DNA from 2 places in the Lawsonibacter sp. LCP25S3_E2 genome. Region 2 is predicted to be linked to the other one. Evidence: predicted binding sites of a transcription regulator. Region 2 holds the regulator's gene; the other holds the start of a gene.
The links. The regulator Rex, encoded in region 2, represses fermentation and respiration genes when NADH is low (regulators of the CRP and FNR family bind a similar motif). The targets are predictions, from matches to a motif close to ATTGTTAANNNNTTAACAAT.
Positions count from the first base shown of each region.

Region 1: the regulator Rex is predicted to act here: its motif matches at 2,581-2,600, upstream of ACTQ3R_RS06180 (acyl-CoA dehydrogenase).

Region 1 is NZ_JBQKJL010000005.1:58,545-68,366, reverse strand. Features, by position in the region: gene ACTQ3R_RS06195 (DJ-1 family glyoxalase III) at 1-168, opposite strand, end outside; gene ACTQ3R_RS06190 (WecB/TagA/CpsF family glycosyltransferase) at 217-939, opposite strand; gene ACTQ3R_RS06185 (3-hydroxyacyl-CoA dehydrogenase family protein) at 1,462-2,301, shown strand; gene ACTQ3R_RS06180 (acyl-CoA dehydrogenase) at 2,758-3,900, shown strand; gene acrB (acryloyl-CoA reductase electron transfer subunit gamma) at 3,919-4,719, shown strand; gene acrA (acryloyl-CoA reductase electron transfer subunit beta) at 4,739-5,851, shown strand; gene ACTQ3R_RS06165 (enoyl-CoA hydratase/isomerase family protein) at 6,227-7,003, opposite strand; gene ACTQ3R_RS06160 (CoA-transferase subunit beta) at 7,029-7,883, opposite strand; gene ACTQ3R_RS06155 (CoA transferase subunit A) at 7,885-8,796, opposite strand; gene ACTQ3R_RS06150 (TRAP transporter permease) at 8,820-9,822, opposite strand, start outside.
Region 2 is NZ_JBQKJL010000007.1:82,946-92,767, forward strand. Features, by position in the region: gene ACTQ3R_RS08115 (sigma-E processing peptidase SpoIIGA) at 1-558, shown strand, start outside; gene sigE (RNA polymerase sporulation sigma factor SigE) at 555-1,283, shown strand; gene ACTQ3R_RS08125 (alanine/glycine:cation symporter family protein) at 1,384-2,838, shown strand; gene ACTQ3R_RS08130 (redox-sensing transcriptional repressor Rex) at 3,041-3,709, shown strand; gene ACTQ3R_RS08135 (S-layer homology domain-containing protein) at 3,706-4,809, shown strand; gene ACTQ3R_RS08140 (hypothetical protein) at 4,902-5,048, shown strand; gene rsxC (electron transport complex subunit RsxC) at 5,378-6,685, shown strand; gene ACTQ3R_RS08150 (RnfABCDGE type electron transport complex subunit D) at 6,685-7,626, shown strand; gene ACTQ3R_RS08155 (FMN-binding protein) at 7,623-8,159, shown strand; gene rsxE (electron transport complex subunit RsxE) at 8,177-8,863, shown strand; gene ACTQ3R_RS08165 (electron transport complex protein RnfA) at 8,869-9,486, shown strand; gene ACTQ3R_RS08170 (RnfABCDGE type electron transport complex subunit B) at 9,505-9,822, shown strand, end outside.

The DNA of each region.
Region 1 (9,822 bases), on a different contig from region 2:
GATCTGCCCGAAGGTCAGATCTGCCTGGACACAGATGCCGTGGCTGCCCCGCACCAGGCCGGGCTCTACCGACACCAGGGCGGTCTCGATACCAGCCCGGCGCAGCAGATCCGCAGGCACAATGGCCTCAGACTCCTCAAAGCCTTCTGCCAGCATAATGTACACCATAGGAAAACCTCCTTTTCCAAACCCTCCCAGACGCGCAGCGCTCCGGGATTACTTACGCCGGATCTTTTCTCCGGCAGCTTTTACCAGAACCAGCGGGAGCTTTGCCATACGGCCAGCCCGCTGGGGCTCCCGCACCAGGCGGTAGGCCCACTCCATGCCCGCCTTCTGCCAGGCCTCTGGGGCCCGCTTCACATTGCCCGCGAACACATCCAGCACGCCCCCCAGGCCAATGGCCAGCCGGGCACCGGTGTGCTTGCCCCACCGGGCCATCCACTTCTCCTGCTTGGGCGCTCCCAGGCAGACAAAGAGCAAATCAGGCTGGGCAGCCGCCACCTTCAGCAGCACGCTCTGCTCATCCTTAAAATATCCGTCCTGGGTGCCGCACAGGACAATGTCCGGATAGCGCTCCAGAATCTTCTCCCCCGCCGCCTCGGCCACACCGGGCTTGGCACCCAGGAGAAACAGCCGGCCCTTGCGCTCGTTGAGGCAGGCGAGCATGTCCTCGCCAAACTCAATCCCCGCAACCCGGCATTTAAGAGGAGTACCCAGGATCTTAGCGGAATAGATCACACCGATGCCGTCGGGGAGCACCAGGTCCGCCTCATTCAGGACCCGCTTAAACTCCGGATCCTTCTCTGCGGCCAGGATAAACTCCGGATTTGGCGTGACCACATAGTGGAACTTATCCTCCTCCAGCAGCTGTGCTCCCCGCTGGGCAGCCTCTTCCCGTGTGAGATCGTCAAATTGGATGCCTAAAATCTCTCGTTTCACACTTACCTCCACGCGTCTTTCACGCTTACGCCCCCCTTCTGCTCGGTCCCCAAGGGCAGTTTTCCCGGCGGGACCGTCGCTCAAACAGAAGGCAGGATAATTTTGATTCCAATCCATTTTCGATTCTACCATGATTCGCCCAAAAAGTCTATGAATTTTCCGTGAAAGGTTTGGACTGTCCCCTGCCCGTTTTCTCCCTTTCTGCTCATTTTCCCTCTGTGCCGGAGAAATCAGGCTGCCCCTTGCCGGTCACTTTTGCAGGCCTTCTCTTTGCCCGCTTCAGCTTCGCTTGGACCTGTCCCTCGCCGCATTATAACAATTTAGATAGCAAAAGTATAATTATTTAATTATAATTTCTCAATTTTTTGGGCCTTCCGCGAAAAAAAATCTAGAAAAACGCCTTTTTGCCCTTGCTTCCAGATAGAAAAACAGTTATACTGTGGAGCAAGAGAGCGGAGCCGCGAAGCCTCCGGCCAGGGAACCAGAGCCCGCGGCAGAATTACCATATTAGGAGGAAACAGTATGAAAGTTGCAGTGTTCGGCGCCGGCACCATGGGCAGCGGCATCTCCCAGGTCTTTGCCGCCAAGGGCCACTCGGTCCTGATGTACGCCAGCAGCCTGGAATCCGCCCAGCGGCATAAGGATGCCCTGGCCAAGTCCCTCCAGAAGCGGGTAGACAAGGGCAAGATGACCCAGGAGGCCAAGGATGCCCTTATGGCCAATATCTCCGTGGAGGAGACTGCCGCCGCCGCCGATGCCGATCTGGTCATCGAGTGCGTCAAGGAGGATATGGACACCAAGAAGGCCCTGTTTAAGGAGCTGGATGAGCTGTGCAAGGAGGACACCATCTTCGCCTCCAACACCTCCTCCCTGCCCATCACCGACATGGCTCGTGGCCTGAAGCACCCCCTCATCGGTATGCACTTCTTTAACCCCGTGCCCTCCATGAAGCTGGTGGAGATCATCCGGGGCATTAACACCACCGATGAGACCTTCGAGTTCACCTACAACCTGGCCAAAGAGCTGGGCAAGGACCCCGTGGAGGTCAAGGAATCTCCGGGCTTCGTGGTCAACAAGCTGCTCATCCCCATGATCAACGACGCCATCGGCCTGGTGGAGACCGGTGCGGCCAGCGTGGAGGACATCGACAAGTCCATGCAGCTGGGCGCAAACCACCCCATGGGCCCCCTGGCTCTGGGCGACTTCATCGGTCTGGACGTATGTCTGGCCATCATGGAGACCCTGTACACCGAGTTTGGCGATTCCAAGTACCGCCCCACCTATCTGCTCAAGAAGATGGTCCGCGGCGGTCTGCTGGGCCGCAAGACCGGCAAGGGCTTCTACGACTACACCAAGAAGTAAATCCTGCTCTGTCAACGCCGCCGGAGGGTTTATCCCTCCGGCGGCGTTTTTCTTCCGCCCCCGCCAGCATTCCCCCTTCCCCCACCCCCTGGGCAACTCACATGGTTTTACATGAAATTATCCACATTTTCTCTTGATAAATTAAGGATTTCCTGCACTTTCCCCCTTGCATTTTAAGGGGAAGAATGATATACTTTGGTCAGTTTATTCGACACCCCTGCGTGTACAATAAATTCCGCAACGCCGGACAGGCCCGTGTTGCTCTTTTTTTACCCCACCTTTGTTAAAATTATAACGAAGATGGGGTTTCCATCGAGCCCAGGGATGTTCGGACATTCCCATGTATCGTTTTGCTCCGCCACGACAGTGCCGCATATGGTCTGGAAGGCCGGCCCTCCTCGCCGGCGGAAGCGCTCACGATATCAAGCTAGTAATTTATAGTAGGAGGACTGCAAAATGGATTTTCACCTGTCGAAAGAACAAGAGATGGTCCGCAAGATGTACCGCGAGTTCGCCGAGAACGAGGTCAAGCCTTTGGCCGAGGAGATCGACGAGGAAGAGCGCTTCCCCATGGAGACCGTGGAGAAGATGGGCAAGCTGGGCATGATGGGCATCTACTTCCCCAAGCAGTATGGCGGCGCCGGCGGCGATGTGCTGTCCTACGCCATGTGCGTGGAGGAGCTGGCCAAGGTCTGCGGCACCACCGCCGTTATCGTGTCCGCTCACACCTCTCTGTGCTGCGCCCCCATCTTTGAGCACGGCACCGAGGAGCAGAAGATGAAGTACCTGCCCGACCTGCTGTCCGGCAAGAAGATCGGCGCCTTCGGCCTGACCGAGCCCAACGCCGGTACCGACGCCTCTGGCCAGCAGACCACCGCCGTGCTGGAGGGCGATCACTACGTCCTCAACGGCTCCAAGTGCTTCATCACCAACGGCACTGTGGCCGACACCTTCGTGGTCTTCGCCATGACCGATCCCAAGCTGGGCAACCACGGCATCTCCGCCTTCATCGTGGAGAAGAGCTTCCCCGGCTTCTCCGTGGGCAAGCACGAGAAGAAGATGGGTATCCGCGGCTCCTCCACCTGTGACCTGATCTTTGAGGACTGCATCGTTCCCAAGGAGAACCTGCTGGGCCAGGAGGGCAAGGGCTTTAAGATCGCCATGATGACTCTGGACGGCGGCCGTATCGGCATTGCTGCTCAGGCTCTGGGTCTGGGCGAGGGCGCCATCAACGAGGCCATCAAGTACACCCAGGAGCGTATCCAGTTCAAGAAGCGCCTGAGCCAGTTCCAGAACACCCAGTTCCAGCTGGCCGATATGCACACCCGTATGCAGGCCGCCCAGTACCTGGTGTACGCCGCCGCTATGAAGAAGCAGAACCACGAGCCCTACTCCATGGACGCCGCTATGGCCAAGCTCTTTGCCGCTGAGGCCGCTTCCGATGTGACCCGCCGGGCCGTTCAGCTCTTCGGTGGCTACGGCTACACCCGTGAGTACCCCGTGGAGCGCATGATGCGCGACGCCAAGATCACCGAGATCTACGAGGGCACTTCCGAGGTCCAGCGCATGGTCATTTCCAGCCACCTGGGCGTGAAATAAGATAGGAGGCAGATTGAAATGAAAATCATTGTTTGTGTAAAGCAGGTCCCCGATACCTCCGGTAAGGTGGCCGTCAACCCCGACGGCACCCTGAACCGTGCCTCCATGGCCACCATCACCAACCCCGATGACCTGAACGCCGTTGAGGCCGCTCTGGTTCTGAAGGAGCAGACCGGCGCCGAGGTCATCGTGATCTCCATGGGCCCCCCGCCCGCCGAGGGTATGCTGCGCGAGGTCATGGCCCGCGGCGTAGACCGCGCCGTGCTGGTGTCCGGCCGTGAGTTCGGCGGCTCCGACACCTACGCCACCTCCCAGATCCTGGCCGCTGCCATCAACAAGATCGGCGTGGAGAAGGACGACATCGTGCTGTGCGGCCGTCAGGCCATCGACGGCGACACCGCCCAGGTCGGTCCCCAGATCGCTGAGAAGCTGGGCCTGCCCCAGGTCTCCTATGCCGCTGAGATCGCCAAGGAGGGCGACACCGTCACCGTTAAGCGTATGCTGGAGGACGGCTACATGACCATCAAGGTCAAGACCCCCTGCCTCATCACCTGCATCAAGGAGCTCAACGAGCCCCGCTATATGAGCGTCGGCGGCATTTTCGAGTGCTACGAGAAGCCCTACGAGATCTTTGACTACAACACCCTGAAGGACGATCCCCTCATCGATCCCACCACCATCGGTCTGAAGGGCTCCCCCACCAACATCTTCAAGTCCTTTACTCCCCCCCAGAAGGGCGTGGGCATGATGCTGGAGGGTGCCGACAAGGCCACCTGCGAGAAGCTGGCCGGCCTGCTGGCTGCCAAGCACCTGATCTGATAGAAGGGAGAGTAAAAAAATGTCTAACTACAACAGTGCTGCGATTGAAGAATTCAAGGGCGGCGTTTGGGTATTCTGCGAGCAGCGTCAGGGCACCATGATGCCCACCTCCTTCGAGCTGATCTCCGAGGGCCGCAAGCTGGCCGACGAGCTGGGCTCCAAGCTGTACGGCATTCTCCTGGGCCACAACATCGAGGGCATTGCCAAGGAGCTGGGCGGCTACGGCGCTGACGGCGTGTACGTCTGCGACCACCCCCTGCTGGAGAACTACACCACCGACGGCTACACCAAGGTCATCTGCGACGTGATCGAGGAGTACAAGCCCGAGGTCATGCTCATCGGCGCTACCAACATCGGCCGTGACCTGGGCCCCCGCTGCGCGGCCCGTCTGCACACCGGCCTGTGCGCTGACTGCACCCACCTGGACATCGACGTGCCCAAGTACAAGGAGTTCCTGCGCGCCTCCTCCACCCTGGCTCCCAACATGATCGACAACATCCCCGAGGAGGACCGGAACCTGAAGATGACCCGTCCTGCCTTCGGCGGCCACCTGATGGCCACCATCATCTGCCCCCGCTTCCGTCCCGCCATGGCCACCGTCCGTCCCGGCGTTATGAAGAAGAACGCCTTCGACCAGGCCAAGGCTGACGCCTGCGAGATCATCAAGCCCAACTTCTCCCTCACCGAGGCTGACATGCAGACCCAGGTGGTGGAGGTCGTGAAGGCCGCCAAGAAGCTGGTCGACCTGATCGGCGCCGACGTGGTCGTGTCCGTGGGCCGCGGCATCTCCAAGGACGTAGAGGGCGGCATCAAGCTGGCTGAGGAGCTGGCCGAGGTTCTGGGCGGCGTCGTGGGCGCTTCCCGTGCCGTGGTTGACTCCGGCTGGATGACTGCCGACCACCAGGTCGGCCAGACCGGCAAGACCGTGCACCCCAAGATCTATGTGGCTCTGGGTATCTCCGGCGCCATCCAGCACAAGGCTGGTATGCAGGATTCCGAGTGCATCATTGCCGTGAACAAGAACGAGAACGCCCCCATCTTCGAGATCGCCGACTACGGCATCTGCGGCGACCTGTTCAAGGTTGCCCCCATGCTCATCGAGGCCATCAAGGCCGCCAAGGCTGCCAAGTAAAAAGGGCTTTCCGGATGATTCAAAGCGCCCGTCCCAATTGGGACGGGCGCTTTTTTCCTGCCAGCACTTTGGCTGGCTCTCCTTCCCCCCATTTCCCACGGCTGCCCCGTCCTGCCGATTGGTGACCCGCACCAGTCCCCCTTCCGGGACTTCTTTGTACGGGAAAAGTCTGCCGGAAACCAAATAAACGTGCCACCAGTTCTCCCTTTGAAGAGATCTGGTGGCACGTTTCATGTGTGATTGAACGGGAACCCTGCTCGATTTACACAGAATTCACAGCTTTTCCGGGCCAGGTAACGGCCGCGGCGGGCGGCTCACCGTGCGTTTGCACGCGCAGCGGCTTTTCCGCCGTATCTCTGGTATACTTTCGGAGGTTTACCGGCCCGTCAGCGTCGCGGGAGTTTTGTCAAAAAACTGTTTGACCAGCTGCTTGTGGTCTTCCGTCTGAAAAGCGATTGCCTGCATATTATTTTCCAGCTCAAGGTAGGCGTCCAACGTTGTATGATAGCTGAACTGGGTCAGCTTCTTCATCATCCCGATGGCATAGGTAGGACGCTCCGCCAATTTCTGTGCCAGCTCCATAGCCGTATCATACAGCTGTTCCTTGTCCGTAACGTAATCTGCAACGCCCCACTGTTCCGCCTCGTCTGCTGTCAAGACCCGGCCATTGTACACCAGGTCCTTCGCCTTCCCCAAGCCAATTCTTCTGGGCAGAAAATACAGCGAACCCAGATCCGGAACCAGCCCCACATTGATGAAGCTGCAGCAAAATCGCGCTTCTTTCTCCGCCACAATAAAATCACTGGCCAAGGCAAGACTAAATCCAGCACCATATGCGCACCCCTGCACCGCCGCAACCACAGGCTTCTCCAATGCATAGAGGGCTTTGACCCACGCGGACGCTCCGCGCATCCTGTCACGGCCGTCCGGGCAGGAAGACTCCGAGCGCATGGAAGATAAATCCCCACCGGCTGAGAAATGCTTTCCATTGGAACGGATCATCACACTGCGAACCGTCGGGTCAAATTGTATGCGGGTAAACAGGTCCGCCAGACCTTCCTTGATCTCCTGCACCAGTGCATTTGCCTGTTTGGGGTTGTTCAGCGTAATAACCGCTACCTTGTCTTTGCGCTCATATTCCAGATATTCCATAGATGCCTCCTCGCCTTTTCCACAGTTAAAGATTTAACTCTATCGCTGTGTAATTGGCTTTCATCTTCTGATAATAGGCCTCAAACTCTGTATCCATGGTCTTTTTGCCCCCCAAAATCATTCCATCCTGATCGTAGTAATGGATGATGTCAATAACCTCTTGCGTAGGGGGCTCCAGGCACTCCAAATGGTCTGCGATTTTTAAATCCCACTCAAAATACGTCTTGATCTCCAGCGGATCTTCTCCCGGGAATACGGCAGATAGATACATCTCTTTGCTTTCGGGATCAAACAAGAAAATTCCTTTATCGGTTACCATCTTGGAGGGGCCTCCGCCCTTCAGTCCGGCTTTTTGTCTGCTGTCATATCCATGGAGATGCCCAGGAGCACTGATAAAATCGACCTTGTTTACAAACTTTCCTTTTACCAGCTTCATCATAATGATCGTCTCACCGCAAGAGCTGGCAATATCGTTGGCTCCTCCTGTCCCAGGCAAGCGCACCTTAGGCTTATCATACGTTCCATTGCCCAAAATCACATTCGTATTGATATTTCCGTAGCGATCTACCTGTGCGCCTCCAATGATCCCCTTATCAATAAATCCCGCCTGTGTATCCGAAAAAATTCTCCACATTTCGGTGGCAAAGATGGCATTTTCGGTGGTCGGATTATCCGAGATCGTAAGGGGAAGGCGACGGGATTTGGCCCCCACACCGCCGGCTTCATATACGAGGGTCGCATTGGGCGCATGTGTCTTAGCTGCAATCAGTCCTGCCATCATGGGGATGCCGATTCCCACAAATGCCACATCGTCATTATGTATTTCCTTCGCGCACACCGCCGCCATCATTTCCTGGGGAGAATAATGTTCCGCAAACATATCAGCACTCCCTTCCTGCCACGTTGACATTGTCCAATTCCATTTCTGCAAGCTTCTGCAGTCGATCCCGTCCCACTTTATCCAGATAGGCATCAAAATCAGGCACATCATACACCCATTCTTTAAGCCACTCTTCAAAGTGCTCCTGCGAATCATTGCGTTTCATAAATTCCCTGCGGAATGGCATGTCACACCAGTAGTACTCCGCTACGAAGAATGGATGAGAACAGTAGGGAACATGAATAACTGCATCGACACAATAGTGGGGAATGGCAGTCATATTGGGTGTTTTCCGGATCTCAACGGTATCCACCAGTTCCTCACACGTAACAATGACCTTCTTCGCTGCACGGGCCATATTCATGTCATTGACGGTAGCACCCAAAATTTTACAGTTTCCCTGCCGATCCGCCTGCTGCACATGAATAAACGCAACATCCGGACAAGCAGCGGGAACCAGCACCAGAGGCTCACCCTGGTATGGATCCTGAATCTGACGCAGCCTGGGGTTATACTGCAAAAAGTCAGACCCCAGCATAGAACGTGTGGGCAAAAAAGGCACATCCATGGCGCCCGCCAAAAAACGCAGGCTCGCACCGTAATTAGAATACTCCTCTACTTCCAGAGGGGCCGGGATCCCTTTCTCCACCGCTCTCCGGTAATTGACCGCGCCGCCCAAAGAACTGATCCAGCAGTAGGCCGTCTCCATCTTTTTCAGGCAGCCCGCTCCGATCAGCATGCAGGCGCTGTCCATCTTGGAATCTGTGATCAAGGTAAGATCTCGTTTTTTTCTGCGAATGATCTCATACACCACAGCCATCGGTTCCCGACCGCCAATGCCGCTCAAACTAATGCTCATGCCATTTTGCACATACTGGCTGACAGCTTCTTCAATTGTAGTCAATTTACTCATGTCGTTTCCTCCTGTCGTGACGGTCAAACACTCTGCGCAGCCCGTTTGCTCATGCGCCAGTTCAACGAAGACAGAAGGACAACCAGCACAATACCGGCAATATCAGTCAATCCACCCTGGCTGATCAACAGAAGCGCCGCGGCAAAGTAGCCAAATCGCAGCACAAACTGGACGGAAGTAAACTGATGGCCCACCAGCGAAACAGAAAGGGCATACGCACCAATCAGTGCGGTGATGATACACTGAATAATACTGATAATTCCGCCGGAAAGCAGCAGTCCCTCTCCATAGATAAACATAAACGGAACAATGTAGCCCGCAGCACCCAGTTTTACGGATTCAATACCCACTTTCATAGGATTACACTTGGCAACGCCGGCAGCCGCGAAGGAAGCCAGTGCGACCGGAGGTGTAATAGCCGACAGGCAAGCATAATAAAACGCAAACAGGTGCGCAGCCATTTTTGCCACGCCCATTTCAATAATGGCGGGAGCAATAAAGGTAGCTACAATAATATAGCATGCCGAAGTAGGCATACCCATGCCCATGATCATGGACACAAGCATGGTCAGCACCAAGAGGATCAGCAGGTGGCCACCAGACAGCTGCACCAGCATGCCAGAGAGCATCATTCCAAGACCAGTACGCATCAGGATTCCAATTACGATTCCCGCGCAGGCACATACCGCGGCCACTTCCAAGCCGCCCAGTGCGCCATCCACCAGTCCATTGATAAACTTCTTTAGGTTGATCCTAGTCCGCTTGGAGAACATGCTGCAAAGGATTACCGAGGCCACGCCCCAGAATGCGGACTTTTGCGGCGAATATCCGATCACGCCCAGGAAGAAGATCAGCACCAGCACAGGGATCAGCAGGAACCAGTTCTTCTGGAAACATTCTTTTACGTTGGGAAGCAGTTCCTTCGGCGTTCCAGTCAGCTTGGCCTTTCCCGCTTCAAAGTCCACCATGAAGAACAGGGCCACATAGTACAAAATTGCCGGGAAAATGGCCGCTACCACGACGCTC
Region 2 (9,822 bases):
CTGATGGGGGGCACTGGCCTGTCTTTGGGAGGCGGGGTCTTCTATTCGTCCATGGACCTCAAAATGGTTTTGCTGTCCGCGGCGGTGTGCTATCTGGTGATCACGCTGGTCTTTCGCAGACTGGGGCGGCATACCGCCGCAGGCGGGGAGCTGGCCCGTGCTGTGCTTCGATTAGGAGACCGCAGGGTGGAGCTGACTGCCCTGGTGGACACAGGCAACACCCTCACCGACCCGGTGTCGGGACGAGGGGTGATGGTGGCCGAGGGAGATGCTGCTCGGGATCTCTTTCCCCATGACCGCCGCCCCACAGCCGAGGATCTGCGGGATCCCGCCGGAGCGCTGGAGCGGCTGGGAACGGGGCGCTGGAGGGGACGCTTTCGCCTTTTGCCCTACCGCTCGGTGGGGGTGGACCGGGGGCTGCTGCTGGCGGTGCGGGCAGACAGTCTGGAAGTGGATGGATGTGCCAGAGGGCCTGTGCTGGTGGCCCTGTCGCCGACCCCCGTGTCAGACGGGGGCGGATACCGGGCCCTGATCGGGCCAATGGAGGATGGAATATGAAAGGGAAAATGCTTTACATCAAATGGATGAACCGTTTGGCTGGCCTGTTTACCCGGCTGGGCCTTCTCCAGCCGGGTAAAATCATGTACATCGGGGGCAGCGACACCCTTCCCGCCCCTCTGGACCGGGCGGAGGAGGCAGAGCTGATCGCCCGCCTGGAGGCAGGGGATGCCAGGGCCAGGAACAAGCTCATCGAGCACAACCTGCGCCTGGTGGCCTATATTGCCCGGCGCTTTGAAAACACAGGAATCCACATCGAGGACCTGATCTCCATCGGGACCATCGGCCTTATTAAGGCGGTGGGCACCTATCAGCCTGCCAAAAGCATTAAGCTGGCCACCTACGCCAGCCGGTGCATTGAAAACGAAATCCTCATGTATCTGCGGAAAACAGCAAACCAGAAAAGTGAGTTGTCCTTTGATGAACCGCTCAATACCGATTGGGACGGAAATGAGCTTCTGCTCAGTGACATTTTGGGCACAGATGAGGATCTGGTGGTGCAGCCTCTGGAGGCGGATGTGGACCGGCAGCTGCTCCATCAGGCTTTGGAGCGGCTGGAAGAGCGGGAGAAGCATATTATCACCCTGCGCTTTGGTTTGGACGGGCGGCGGGAGTGTACCCAGAAGGAGGTGGCTGACCTTTTGGGAATCTCCCAATCTTATATTTCTAGATTAGAAAAGCGGATTATCGCCCGCCTGAAAAAAGAAATTTTGCGATTGATGTAGAAGCTATGGCCAAAGAGGGGAAACCATGATATAATTTTCCGGGTATTTGGAGGGATACCATGAGAATTGGAACAAGAGAGAGAAAGAGAGGAAGAAAACTATGTATGACGCGTTTCTGAATCTGATCTTGGCAATCAGCGACGCCATGTACAGCTATATCTTGATCATCATGCTGCTGGGTGTGGGATTGTACTTCACCCTGCGGGGCAAGCTGCTCCAGCTGCGCATGCTCCCGGAATCCATCCGGGTGGTGGGGGAGAAATCCAAAGATGAGAACTCCGTTTCCGCCTTCGAGGCTTTGATGGTGTCCACCGCCAGCCGGGTGGGTACCGGCAACATTGTGGGCGTGGCCAATGCCATTGCCGTGGGCGGCTACGGCGCGGTGTTCTGGATGTGGCTCATCGCCATTGTGGGCGGAGCCTCTGCCTTTGTAGAGAGTACCCTGGCTCAAATTTATAAGAAGAAGGACCCCAAGGGCGGCAGCTACGGCGGCCCCTCCTATTACATTGAGGCAGCCCTCCACAGCCGTCTGCTGGGTGTGATCTTCGCCGTGGTGCTCATTGCCACCTATGCCGGCGGCTTCAATATGGTGGCCTCCTTTAACCTGCTGGACAGCTTCACCAGCTATGCCTTCTATGAGCAGGCGGGCTATGTGACCCTGGGCGGCGGTACCTATAGCGTGGTTACTCTGGTGGGCGGCGCGGTGCTGGCGCTGCTGGTTGCCGTATGTGTGCTGGGCGGCGGCAAGCGCATCGTCAAGGTCACCGGTGTACTGGTGCCGGTAATGGGCGTGCTGTATATTCTCATGGCCCTGGTGGTCATGGTGCTGAACCTGAACATGATCCCCAGTGTACTGGCCCGGATTTTCCACGACGCTTTTGATTTCCAGGCCATCTTCGGCGGAGCAGTGGGCTTTGGTTCTTCCGCCATTATGCAGGGCATTAAGCGCGGCCTGTACTCCAACGAGGCCGGCGTGGGCTCCGCCCCTAATGCGGCCGCCGCTGCCAGCGTATCCCACCCGGTCAAGCAGGGCCTGGTGCAGATGCTCTCGGTGTTCATTGACACCATCCTGGTGTGTACTGCCACGGCCATGATGTGCCTGAGCACCGGCATTGACATCAAGGGCGGCCTGAACGGCGCTCCCCTGGTGCAGGCCTCTCTGGCTACTACCTTCGGCAGCGTGGGCCCCTATTTCATCACGTTCGCCCTGCTGCTGTTTGCCTTTACCACTCTGCTGGGCAACCTCTTCTATTGCGAGGGCTGCCTGAACTACATTGCCGGACATACCTTAAAGAACAGCGCCATGAATGTGTTCCGCCTGGTTGCCTGTGTGCTGGTCTTTTTGGGCGGGCAGCTGGAGTTCAGCCTGGTTTGGAATCTGGCGGATGTGCTCATGGGCTGTATGGCCATTATCAACCTGCCGGTCATCGTCATTCTGGGCGGCACCGCTATGCGGGCCCTGAAGGACTATACCCAGCAGCGTCATGAGGGGAAGGACCCGGTATTTAAGGCCTCTTCCATTGAACTGAAGCAGAAGACAGATTTCTGGAATTAAATTGGATAAGTTACGGGGCATGGAGACGTACCATGCCCCGTTTTTTGGGAAATCAGGGGTGCACTGCCAGGGAAAAGAGTTTGACAGCCGGGGAGGGATGGGGTAGAATAACAAAGTATTGTATTAGAGCCCACCGCCTCATAGGGCGGCGGCTATACCGGCTGGGCTGTACTGGCCCGGAGCCTGGGAGACGGAGCGTAGAATGAAACGAAATGCGAAAGTATCCACGGCGGTGATTCGCCGCCTGCCTCGATATTACCGCCATCTGTCGGAATTACAGCGAGCCGGCGTGGTGCGGATCTCCTCCAGTGCCCTGGGAAAGTCCATGGGACTGACTGCCTCTCAGATCCGTCAGGATCTGTTCTGCTTTGGAGAGTTTGGTCAGCAGGGATACGGGTATAAGGTAGATAGCTTAAAAGAGGAAATTGGAGAAATTTTGGGCATTAACCGGGGCCATACGGTGGTGGTCATGGGCACAGGCAACCTGGGGCGTGCCATCATTCAAAATTTTCAGTTTTCCAGCAATGGGTTCCGCCTGTTGGCGGCGTTTGACGTCAATCCGCAGGTGGTTGGCACCAAGATTGCGGGAGTGCCCGTTTACCACGCCGATGAGCTGGAGGCCTTTGTGGCTGCCCATCCAGTGAGTGTCGGTATGCTTACGGTATCCATTTCTGCGGCCCAGAGTGTGTGCGACCGTCTGGTCAATGCCGGGGTGCGGGGGATTTGGAACTTTACCAACCACGAGTTGGCCATCAGCCGGGAAAATGTGGTGGTAGAGTCGGTCCATTTTTCTGATAGTCTGCTGACCCTGAGCTATCTGATCTCTCAGCAGGGAGAGACGGCGGAGGAGAGAGAGGAGGAGCTGCCATGAAGAAATTTCTAAGGCCGCTGGTGCTGGCCGTGGCCTTTGTATTGCTGGCGGCCGGAGCTTATGCCGCGGTATCCGGGGACGGACCGGTGAGCCTGAGCTATCTCGTGGAGAACTTTATGCCTCAGGCCTTCCGAGCCGGGACCGAGGCTGCCTACGGCGCCCTTGAGGATACCTATGATACGGCGAAGTCTACGTTGGATCAGGTCCATGGACAGGTGACCAGCGGGGGAAGCGTTGCCTCCGGGCAGTCCAGTGACACCCTCCAGCGCCGGGAGTGGTATGATGGACAGCGGATTTGTCTGAGTACCGGCAGCGGTGCCCTGATGCTGGAGGGCTATGCCGCCGTCACCCATAACGGTGCGGTGGTGGATGTGACCGCCGGGACCGAGGTCTCCTCCGGCGCTGCGTTAAATGCCAACCACCGCTACCTGGTGGGAGAGGATACCACAGCTTATATCACCATCCAGTCCGGCTATGCCACCATGGGGGTACAGGGAAGCTACACCGTGGAGGGGGGAAACACTGCTGCGGCACCCTTCCTGGATGTGAAGCAGAGCGACTGGTACTATGCGCCGGTCAATTATGTGTATGAGAAAAAGCTCTTCTCCGGGATGAGCGAACATACCTTCGGCCCCAAGGAACCGATGACCCGTGCCATGCTCACTACCGTTCTCTATCAGCTGGCCGGAGCTCCGGCCGGTGAAATGGCCAGTGCCAATGTATCCTTGACTGACGTACCGGACAGTGCCTGGTATGCCCCCTATGTGAAGTGGGCCGTGTCCCAGGGCGTTACGGCCGGCACCGGAAACGGTACCTTCTCTCCCAACCGGCAGGTCACCCGAGAGCAGGTGGTGGTGATGCTCTATAGCTTTGCCTCCAACTATCTGGGGCTCAGCATGGGCCAGGGAGCCGACCTGAGCGGCTATCAGGACCGGGACAAGGTGAGCAGCTGGGCTCAGGAGGCGATGGCCTGGGCGGTGGCCGAAGGAGTGGTCAGCGGCGCAAGCAATGGCGGTGTACTTACCCTTAATCCCCAGTACAACGCCAACCGGGCCGAGGTAGCTACCATGCTGCGTTCCTTCGCGGAAAAGATTTCCTGAAGAACAGACACCCATTTTCTGTTCCTGCCATATGATAGGAATGAGAGCGGCAGACAGCCCTCTTAAAACTTTCATATCAGGAGGTACTCATTATGGGGTGCTGCAATAACGGTTGGGGCGGCAACAGCTGCCTGTGGATCATCATCCTTTTGGTCATTCTGTGCTGCTGCGGCAACGGCAACGGCAACAGCTGCGGCAACAGCAACAACTGTGGCTGCAACAACGGCTGCGGCTGCTGACGGACACAGAAACACTTGCAAACGGGTGCGGAGTTTTCCGCACCCGATTTTTTTGCGAAAAATGGATGAAGGCTGCAAATTATCTTGCATTTTTATGAAAGATGGTGTATGATATTTGCCGCAAGCAGAGCCGGCGCTTTTCCGCACTGATGAAAAAGGAAGGGAAAGCGACGGGTTTTGTCGTGCGCCCGTTCTGTGCGGGCGCAAGGAATGTATCCGCTGCCGCAAGGGGAAGAGCGGTTTTTTTGCCGCTTTGTAAGAGCGGAGAACCGTGTGGTACGGGTACTTCCAAATCCCGGCAGAACAGAATAGGGAGGTCGAAATCTTACATGAGCAAATTTCTCAAACGATCCGCGCAGGGCGCGGGTGTCCCCCACGAGAAACGGACTTCCAACCTGGAAACGGTAAAAATGCCGCTGCCCTCTAAGATTGTGCTGTCTATGGGTCAGCACATCGGTGCTCCGGCGTCTCCCGCCGTGGCCAAGGGTGACCAGGTCTATGTAGGTTCCGTGGTGGGCAAGGCCGGGGGCTTTGTCTCCTCCGACATCCACTCCGGCGTATCCGGTGTTGTGGACAGTATCATCACCATCACCGCGCCCAATGGCGCGCCGCAGACCGCCGTGGTTATCATCCCCGACGGGGAGCAGAAGGTGGACCCCTCCATCGCTCCTCCTGTGGTCACTGATCTGAAGTCCTTCCAGGACGCCGTCCGCGCCAGCGGTCTGGTCGGCCTGGGCGGCGCCGGTTTCCCCACTGCGGTAAAGCTGGCCCCCAAGAACCTGGACGAGATCGATACCCTGGTGATCAACGGCGCCGAGTGTGAGCCCTATATCACCTCGGACAACCGCTGCTTCCTGGAGGATACCCAGTTCATCATGGACGGTATCCAGGCGGTCATGAAGTACTTGGAGATCCCCAAGTGCATCATCGGCATCGAGGGCAACAAGCCCGAGGCCATTGCCAAGATGAAGAGTGTGGCCACCCAGGGCGTAGAGGTCAAGGAGCTGCCCTGCCGCTACCCCCAGGGCGCTGAGAAGGTGCTCATTGAAAATTGCACCGGCCGGGAAGTGCCTTTCCCCGGCCTGCCCTCTGACGTGGGCGTAATTGTTATGAACGTCACTTCTGTGGCTTTCGTAGGCAAGTACTTAAAGACCGGCATGCCTCTGGTCACCAAGCGTCTGACCGTGGACGGCGACATCATCAAGGAGCCCAAGAATGTTGAGGTCATCATCGGTACTCCCGTTCAGGAGCTGATGGACTTCTGCGGCGGCTTCACCGATGAGCCGGGCAAGGTCCTTTACGGCGGCCCCATGATGGGCAACTGCCTGGCCAGCCTGGACCAGCCCATTTTGAAGAACAACAACGCGGTTCTGGCCTTCTCCAAGAAGATGGCCCAGACCCCCAAGGTCACCAACTGCATCCACTGCGGCCGGTGTACCAACGCCTGCCCTCTGGGCCTGTCCGCCAAGGAGATTGTCCAGGCCTATAACGCGGGCAATGTGGAGCTGCTGCAGGAGCTCAACGCCGATCTGTGCATGAGCTGCGGCACCTGCTCCTTTGTCTGCCCGGCCAAGCGGCCTCTGGCCCCCTCCATTGCCCTGGCCAAGATCATGATGAAGAATGGAGGTAAAAAGTAATGGCCAATAAACTGATCGTTACCGCCGCGCCTCACATTACCAGCGCGGACTCCACCCAGAAGATTATGCAGCGGGTGTGTCTGGCCCTGGTGCCCACCCTGATCGCCTCTGTGATCATCTTCGGAGTCAATTCCCTGATCCTCACCGCCATCACCGTGGCGGCCTGTGTCTTCTTCGAGTGGGCCTACTGCAAGCTCATGGGCCGGGAGAACCCTGTGGGGGATTTCTCCGCTGTAGTGACCGGCATGCTGCTGGCCTTCAATCTGCCTTCCACCTTGCCCTGGTGGATGCCCATCGTGGGCGCGTTCATCGCCATTGTCATCATTAAGCAGCTCTTCGGCGGTCTGGGCTATAACTTTGCCAACCCCGCCATCGTGGGCCGTATCGCTATGGCTGTTGGCTTTGCCGGACGTATGTCCACCTACGGTTTCCCCCAGGGTGCGGATGCCGCTACCTCCGCCACCCCTCTGGCTCATGTGGCCGACCTGGGCGCCGGTGACTATGTGACCCTGCTGCTGGGCAACCACGGCGGTGTGCTGGGCGAGACCTGCGCCATCACCCTGATCGCCGGCGGCATCTACCTTATTGTTACCAAGGTCATCAGCCCTGTCATTCCTGTGACCTATCTGGCCACTGTGGCTGTGCTCAGCGTGTGCTTCGGCCTTGACCCCATCGTGCAGCTGCTGTCCGGCGGCCTCATGCTGGGTGCCTTCTTTATGGCCACCGACTATGTCACCTCTCCCACCACCCAGAAGGGCAAGCTGGTCTTCGGCATTGGCCTGGGTCTCATTACCATGATGATCCGTCACTTCGGCACCATGAACGAGGGCGTGTCCTTCGCCATTCTGCTGATGAACCTGCTGGTGCCCTATATTGAAGTGCTGACCCGGCAGGATAAGCTGGGCATCGCCAAGGTGAAAAAGGGAGGCGAGAGCAAATGAGCAACTGGAATCGAGTATTTAAGCCCATCGTGGTGCTGTGTGTCATCTGCATCGTCATCACCGGGGCTCTGGCCGCCACCAACAGCGTGACTGCCCCCATCATTCAGGCGGCTACCATCGCCGCCCAGAACGCCGCCCGCGCTGAGCTGCTGCCCGAGGCCGAGGGTGCCTTCACCAAGGTGGAGGGTGTTGAAGTGGAGAATGTCTCCGACGTCTACACCGCCGACAACGGCACCGGCACGGTCATTACCTGCTCCGGCAAGGGCTACGGCGGCACGGTTACCGTCATGGTGGCCTTCAACCCTGACGATACCATCAAGCAGATCAAGATCACTGAGTCTGCTGAGACCAAGGGTATTGGTACCAACGTTACTGAGAACGCCGAGTATTGGGCCAATTATAACGGTCTGTCTGCGGCTCAGGCCCTGGTGCTGGGCAGCGATGTGGACGCCTATTCCGGCGCCACCATCTCCAGCCGGGCTGTGAACAACGCTGTGAACGCCGCCATTGAGGCGTACAACGCGATCGCTTGAAAGGCAGGTGGAACAAGATGAGTAATAACAGCAAACTGAAAATTCTGACCAACGGTTTTCTGAATGAAAACCCGGTTCTGCGGCTTGTCCTGGGCACCTGTCCCACTCTGGCCGTCACCTCTATGGCTTCCAACGGCATCGGCATGGGCCTTGCGGCCACTTTCGTGCTGATCTGCTCCAACATCGTCATTTCCGCCCTGCGGAAGATCATTCCTGACCAGGTTCGTATTCCCTGCTATATCACCGTCATCGCCGGTTTCGTGTCCGTGGTGCAGATGCTGGTCAAGGCCTATGTGCCCGACCTGGATAAGGCCCTGGGCGTATACCTGCCCCTGATCGTGGTGAACTGCATCATCCTGGGCCGTGCTGAGATGTTTGCCTCCAAGAACGGTGTGGTTGATTCCGCTCTGGACGGTCTGGGCATGGGGATTGGCTTTACCATCACCCTGGTGGTCATGGGTTCCATCCGTGAGATCCTGGGCTCCGGCACCTGGATGGCCGGTCTGGGCAGCCTGATCCCCGCCCTGGGTGCGGACTTTGCCATTCAGGTCATTCCTGAGTCCATTGATCCTTTCACTATCATGACCAGCGCCCCCGGCGGCTTCTTCGTCTTCGGAATCCTGATGGCCGGCGCTACCTGGCTGACCTCCCGCCCCAAGAAGAGCGAGAAGTCTGCTGAGGCTGTGGAAGGAGGCAATGCGTAATGGAAATGGCACTGAAACTTGCCAGCATCTTCTTCACCATGATTTTGGTGGACAACTACGTGCTGGCCAAATTCCTGGGTATCTGTCCCTTCCTGGGCGTGTCCAAAAAGCTGGACAGCGCGGTGGGTATGTCTCTGGCCGTTACCTTCGTCATGGTCATGGCCACTGCCGCCACCTGGCCCATCTACACCTTTGTGCTGTCTCCCGCTTATGCGGCGGGCACCAGCCGTGACCTGGGCTATCTGCAGACCATCGTCTTCATCCTGATCATCGCCATCCTGGTGCAGCTGCTGGAGAACTTCCTGAAGAAGTTCGTTCCCGCTCTGTATAAGGCTCTGGGTGTGTACCTGCCCCTGATCACCACTAACTGCACCATTTTGGGCGTGACCATCCTGAACCTGGACAACGGCTATAACTTTGTGGAGTCCATCGTCTGCGCCGCCGGCGCCGGCATCGGCTTCCTGGTGGCCATGGTGCTCTTCTCCGGCGTGCGCCGCCGTGTGGAGCAGGCCATCACCCCCAAGTGCTTTGAGGGCCTGCCCATCACTCTGGTGGCCGCCGCAGTTACCTCCCTGTCCTTCATGGGCTTCGGCGGTATTGTGGACGCCATCTTCAAGGTTTGATAGGAGGGGGAGTAGAGTATGGATCCGATTATTCTGGCAATTGTTATTGTCACCGTCATCGGCCTCATTGGCGCGGTGATTCTGGTGGCCGCCTCCATCTTTATGTATGTGCCCGTAGATGAGCGTGTGGAGAAGATCACCGCCGTCCTGGCCGGTGCCAACTGCGGCGCTTGTGGCTGCGCCGGCTGTGCCGACTACGCCAAGAGCATCGTGGAGGAGGGCAACGCGGTCAACAAGTGTACCCCCGGCGGCGCTGCCTGTGCCGCTAAGATCGCTGAGATCATGGGTGTGGAGGCCGGTGCCTCTGTGCCTATGAAGGCGGTTGTGATGTGCTCT